DNA from 2 places in the Pseudomonas sp. 5Vm1k genome. Region 1 is predicted to be linked to the other one. Evidence: predicted binding sites of a transcription regulator. Region 1 holds the regulator's gene; the other holds the start of a gene.
The links. The regulator FliA, encoded in region 1, starts transcription of late flagellar genes. The targets are predictions, from matches to a motif close to CTAAAGTTTNNNNNNNNNNNGCCGNTAA.
Positions count from the first base shown of each region.

Region 2: a site for FliA is predicted at 1,755-1,782, ahead of ACWIKB_RS17550 (chemotaxis protein CheW). Genes of this name have one in related genera too.

Region 1 is NZ_JBSPCZ010000005.1:131,020-134,225, forward strand. Features, by position in the region: gene flhF (flagellar biosynthesis protein FlhF) at 1-742, shown strand, start outside; gene fleN (flagellar synthesis regulator FleN) at 859-1,689, shown strand; gene fliA (RNA polymerase sigma factor FliA) at 1,686-2,426, shown strand; gene ACWIKB_RS11980 (chemotaxis response regulator CheY) at 2,595-2,966, shown strand; gene ACWIKB_RS11985 (protein phosphatase CheZ) at 2,989-3,206, shown strand, end outside.
Region 2 is NZ_JBSPCZ010000008.1:148,194-151,399, forward strand. Features, by position in the region: gene norR (nitric oxide reductase transcriptional regulator NorR) at 24-1,574, shown strand; gene ACWIKB_RS17550 (chemotaxis protein CheW) at 1,847-2,749, shown strand; gene ACWIKB_RS17555 (GNAT family N-acetyltransferase) at 2,776-3,206, shown strand, end outside.

The sequences.
Region 1 (3,206 bases):
TCGTCAGGCCTGGCGCATGTTGCTGGCGCACCTGGCGCGGATGATCGCCACACCGGAAGTCGAGCCACTGGAAGAGGGCGGCGTGATTGCCATGGTCGGCCCTGCCGGCATGGGCAAGACCACCACCCTGGCCAAACTCGCGGCCCGTTACGTGCTCAAGTACGGCGCGCAGAACATCGCGCTGGTGAGCATGGACAGCTACCGTATCGGCGCTCAGGAACAACTGAAGACGCTGGGCCGGATTCTCAATGTGTCAGTGACCCACGTCGATCCGGGGCAATCCCTGGTGCAGGCGCTGGACCCACTGCTGCGCAAGCGCGTGGTGCTGATCGATACCGCCGGCCTGCAGGCCAGCGATCCGGCATTGCGCATGCAGCTCGAAAGCCTGGCCGGTCGCGGGATCAGATCGAAAAATTATCTGGTCCTGGCAACCACCAGCCAGAAACAGGTTCTAACCGCTGCTTATCACAGCTACAAGCGGTGCGGGCTGGCCGGCTGCATCCTGACTAAACTGGATGAAACGGCGAGTCTGGGCGAGGTGTTAAGCCTGGCCATCAGTCATGAATTGCCGGTGGCTTACCTCACCGATGGCCCGCGGATTCCAGATGATTTGCATCTGCCACGGCGTCACCAGTTGGTCAGTCGCGCGGTCAGCGTGCAAATGCAGGAAGAACCCAGCGAAGAAGCCATGGCTGACATGTTCGCTGATATTTACCACAGCCCGACCAAGCAGGTTGGCTGAGGTACTAATGAACAGTTTTTGTACCTACATCGATGGTCTGCCATGCATTGTTCAGTTGATGAACGCGCAGCCAGTAATGTGGCCTCCGTCTATGCAAGACAAGGTAAAGAAATAACATGGGCAGCATGCATCCCGTACAGGTGATCGCGGTGACCGGCGGCAAAGGTGGCGTCGGGAAGACTAACGTGTCAGTGAACTTGTCCCTGGCTCTAGCTGAGCTCGGCCGGCGCGTCATGCTGCTGGATGCCGATCTGGGGCTGGCGAACGTCGACGTTCTGCTGGGACTGACTCCCAAACGTACCCTGGCCGACGTTATCGAAGGCCGCTGCGAGCTGCGCGACGTTCTGTTGCAGGGCCCCGGCGGTATTCGTATCGTCCCGGCCGCGTCCGGCACCCAGAGCATGGTTCATCTGAGCCCGGCCCAACACGCCGGCCTGATCCAGGCTTTCAGCGATATCGGCGACAACCTCGACGTATTGGTGATCGACACCGCTGCGGGTATTGGTGACTCGGTAGTCAGTTTTGTCCGCGCCGCCCAGGAAGTGTTGCTGGTGGTCTGCGACGAGCCGACCTCCATCACTGACGCCTATGCCCTGATCAAGTTGCTGAACCGCGATTACGGCATGAACCGCTTCCGCGTCCTGGCCAACATGGCCCAGAGCCCGCAAGAAGGTCGCAACCTGTTCGCCAAGTTGACCAAGGTCACAGACCGCTTCCTCGACGTCGCCTTACAATACGTCGGCGCCGTGCCTTATGACGAAAGCGTGCGCAAGGCCGTGCAGAAGCAACGCGCCGTCTACGAAGCCTTTCCACGCTCCAAGTGCGCCCTGGCGTTCAAGGCGATTGCGCAGAAGGTCGACACCTGGCCGCTGCCGGCGAACCCGCGCGGGCACCTGGAATTTTTCGTCGAGCGTCTCGTGCAACAGACCGCAGGACCCGTCCTATGACAGCCAGTGGCTACAACCTCTACAAGAAATCGGCACGTGATGCGCAATACGAGCTGATCGAGCGTTACGCGCCACTGGTCAAACGCATTGCTTACCACTTGCTGGCGCGTTTGCCGGCCAGTGTCCAGGTGGAAGACCTGATCCAGGCCGGGATGATTGGCCTGCTTGAAGTGTCGACCAAATACGACGCCAGCAAAGGCGCGAGTTTCGAAACGTACGCGGGCATTCGAATCCGTGGCGCGATGCTCGATGAAGTACGCAAGGGGGACTGGGCACCACGTTCGGTCCACCGCAATACCCGCATGGTCAGCGACGCAATTCGCTCGATTGAAGCTAAAACCGGCCGTGATGCTAAAGATCACGAGGTTGCGGCCGAACTCCAATTGAGTCTCGACGATTATTACGGGATTTTGAACGATACCTTGGGCAGCCGCCTGTTCAGTTTCGACGACCTTTTGCAGGACGGCGAACACGAAGGGCTGCACGAGGATGGCGCCAGTGCTCATCTGGAGCCGTCACGCGATCTGGAAGATGAACGCTTCCAGGCTGCATTGGCGGACGCGATTGCCAATTTGCCGGAGCGTGAGCGACTGGTGTTGGCGCTGTACTACGACGAAGAGCTGAACCTCAAGGAAATCGGTGAAGTCCTTGGCGTCAGTGAATCGCGTGTCAGCCAGTTACACAGCCAGTGCGCGGCCCGTTTGCGGGGGCGTTTGGGGGAGTGGCGAGCGCGCTGAAGGCAGTGTGGGGACACTGCGAACGAGGCTGGTGTGGTGTTGAACTGCAGCGGTCTCGATCTGTTGTGCTCCAGACAGTCATTTGAGTGCTTTGCCGGATTGATTGAAATGGCGCGTCCAGGTGCTGGGCGCGTTTAAGACTGCTTGGAGGTCGAATTGGACAAGAACATGAAAATCCTCATCGTTGATGACTTCTCAACGATGCGGCGGATCATTAAAAACCTGTTGCGTGACCTTGGGTTCACCAACACGGTCGAGGCTGACGATGGCACTACTGCCATTCCGGTTCTCAACAGCGGCAGCATCGACTTTCTGGTAACAGACTGGAACATGCCTGGCATGACCGGTATCGACCTGCTGCGCCACGTGCGCGCCGATGAAAAACTCAAGCACTTGCCAGTGCTGATGGTGACCGCTGAAGCCAAGCGCGAACAGATCATCGAAGCGGCCCAGGCCGGTGTTAACGGCTATGTGGTCAAACCCTTCACGGCCCAGGCGTTGAAAGAAAAAATCGAGAAGATTTTCGAACGCATCGGTTGAGCAACTGCGCCACGGGGGAGCTATGGAGCATAACGAATCTTCACAGGGCGATTTTGAATCGACCCTGAAAAAACATGCGGTCGAATTGGTCGAAAGCCTTGAAAAAGGCAGGTTCGGCGACGCTGTGCAACTGATCCATGAGCTCAACCAGACCCGTGACCGCGGCCTGTACCAGGAAGTGGGCAAGCTCACTCGTGAGCTGCATAGCGCGATCGTCAATTTCCAGATTGACCCAAACAT
Region 2 (3,206 bases), on a different contig from region 1:
CACACCGACTACACGGAGTCACTATGACTGCAAAATCCCTGCTTACCGCCCTGCTCCCCCTGGTCTCGGACCTCTCGCGCGAACTGCCCGAAGGCGAGCGCTATCGGCGCCTGCTCGAAGCCATGCGCGCCCTTTTGCCCTGCGACGCTGCCGCCCTGTTGCGACTCGACGGTGAATGGCTGGTGCCGCTGGCCGTGGACGGCTTGAGCACCGACACCCTGGGCCGACGCTTCAAAGTCAGCGAACACCCGCGCTTCGAAGCGTTGCTTAGCAGCCCCGGACCGACGCGCTTCGCCGCCGACAGTGAATTGCCCGACCCTTATGATGGTTTGGTCGAAGGGCTTGATGAGCATCTGGAAGTCCACGATTGCATGGGTTGCCCACTGTTTATCGATGAGCGCCCGTGGGGCCTGCTGACCCTTGATGCGCTGGACCCGGAGCGCTTCGAGCCGATCGAGCTCGACGCCCTGCAAGCTTTTGCCAGCCTCGCCGCCGCCACCGTCAACGCCGCCGAGCGCATCGAGCGGCTGGCCAATCGCGCCGAAGATGAACACCAGCGTGCCGAGGTTTACCGACAGGCCAGCGGCCAGCAGAGCCGCGAAATGATCGGCCAGAGCAAGTCTCACAAACGCCTGGTGGAAGAAATCAATCTGGTGGGCGGCAGCGACCTGACCGTGCTGATCACCGGGGAAACCGGGGTCGGCAAGGAACTGGTAGCGCAAGCGATTCATGCCGCCTCGCCCCGGGCCGACAAGCCGATCATCAGCCTCAACTGCGCCGCCCTGCCGGACACGCTGGTCGAGAGTGAATTGTTTGGCCACGTGCGCGGTGCGTTCACCGGGGCAACGAGCGACCGGCGTGGCAAATTCGAACTGGCGAATGGCGGCACGCTGTTTCTCGATGAAGTCGGCGAACTGTCCCTGACCGTGCAAGCCAAGTTGCTGCGGGTGTTGCAAAGCGGTCAGCTGCAACGCTTGGGCTCGGATAAAGAACATCAAGTAGACGTGCGGTTGATCGCAGCCACCAACCGCGACCTGGCTGAAGAAGTGCGTAGCGGCCGTTACCGCGCCGACTTCTATCATCGTTTGAGCGTCTATCCACTGCTGGTGCCGGCATTGCGCGATCGTGGGCGTGATGTGTTGCTGCTCAGCGGCTTCTTCCTGGAACAGAACCGCTCGCGCATGGGCCTCAACAGCTTGCGCCTGAACAGCGATGCCCAGGCGGCGCTGCTGGCTTATCCGTGGCCGGGGAACGTGCGGGAACTGGAACACTTGATTGGCCGCAGCGCATTGAAAGCGCTGGGCAACTGCAAGGAACGGCCGAAAATCCTCAGCTTGAGTGCGGCGGACCTGGATCTGCCCCATGGCAGCGTCGAGGTGCCCGTCGAGCAACCAACCGTCAGTCCTTTGCCTTTAGTCTCGGGTGACTTGCGGGCGGCGACCGAGGATTATCAACGGCAACTGATCAACGCCTGTCTGGAACGCCACCACAACAATTGGGCGAGCGCGGCCCGTGAGCTAGGCTTGGATCGAGCGAATCTGGGGCGCATGGCCAAGCGATTGGGGATGAAGTAACCCCATTCTGAGTTGAGTGAAACCTTGTGGCGAGGGGGCTTGCCCCCGTTGGAGTGCGAAGCGCTCCCCCCCGTTTTACAGAGAGAACGTCATCGCTGGTTTTACGACCGCTTCGCGGCCGAACGGGGGCAAGCCCCCTCGCCACAGAATCGGTGTTGGACCAATGGACCGGGAATATCCCTAAAGCCTGCCCCCAACAAGTCGATAACCCGGCATCGATAGCTTTTGGCGACTCTTTACTCGCCCATCACCTTTCTCCAAAGAAGGTTTTTATGTCCTCCACCAAAGCCCGCGCAGATTCACTTTCGCTTCTTCTGTTTACCTTGCGCAGCGGCAAGCTGATGGCGATCAACCTGCTGAAAGTCAGTGAAATCATCCCCTGCCCGCCGCTGACCAAGCTGCCGGAGTCGCATCCCCACGTCAAAGGCATCGCCACCCTGCGCGGCACGTCGTTGTCGGTGATCGACCTGAGCCGCGCCATCGGCGAGCGGCCACTGGAAGACCCCAACGGTGGCTGCCTGATCGTCACCGACGTCAGCCGCTCCAAACAGGGCCTGCACGTGCAGGCCGTGAGTAAGATCGTGCATTGCCTGACCACCGACATCCGTCCGCCGCCCTTCGGTTCCGGCGGTGTGCGTTCGTACATCACCGGCGTGACCTCGGTCGACGGTGTGCTGGTGCAAGTACTGGATATCGAAAAAGTCATCCACGGTATCGCCCCGGCGCAGATCGAAATGGTCCCGACCGAACTGAGCATGGAAGACGCCGAAGTGCTGGGCAATGCAAGAATTCTGGTGGTCGATGACAGCCAGACCGCGCTGCAACAATCGGTGCACACCCTGCGCAACCTCGGCCTGCAATGCCACACCGCCCGCAGTGCCAAGGAAGCCATCGACTGCCTGCTAGACCTGCAAGGCACTGCGCAGCAGATCAACCTGATCGTCTCGGACATCGAAATGTCGGAGATGGACGGCTACGCCTTCACCCGCACCCTGCGCGAAACCCCGGACTTCTCACACCTTTACGTGCTGCTGCACACCTCGCTGGACAGCGCGATGAACAGCGAAAAAGCCCGTTTGGCCGGCGCCAACGGGGTACTGACCAAGTTCTCCTCGCCAGAACTGACCAAGTGCCTGATCGAAGCCGCCAAGGCCGTCGCCGAGCAAGGTCACTGAGTTTGGCCGAGGACTTTTGCTTTTTGATGCGGCGCAACCTCGCTGAGGCGGTGCCGGCCATCGCCTGGCCAACCGGTATCGAACTGCGCCAATACCGCCCCGAACTCGCTGAATCCGTACATCAACTGATGGAACTGGGTTATCGCGAAGGCGGCGGCCGCGTGCCGGCGCTGGACGTCTGGCAGCAGCGTTTTGAAACCGATCCTGAATACGATCCGAGCCTGTGCTTCATCGCCCTCGACGCCGAAGGGATCGTCGGTGTGTGCCAGTGCTGGACCAGCGCCTACATCAAGAACCTGGTAGTGCATCCCCGCACTCAAGGCCTCGGCCTGGGTCGCGCTCTGCTGCTACATGCTTTCAAAGCGTTTCAGCAGCGCCGCGAAGGGTTTGTGGATTTGAAAGTGCTGGAAGACAACGTTCGGGCGCAGCGTTTGTATGAAAGTGCCGGCATGCGGGT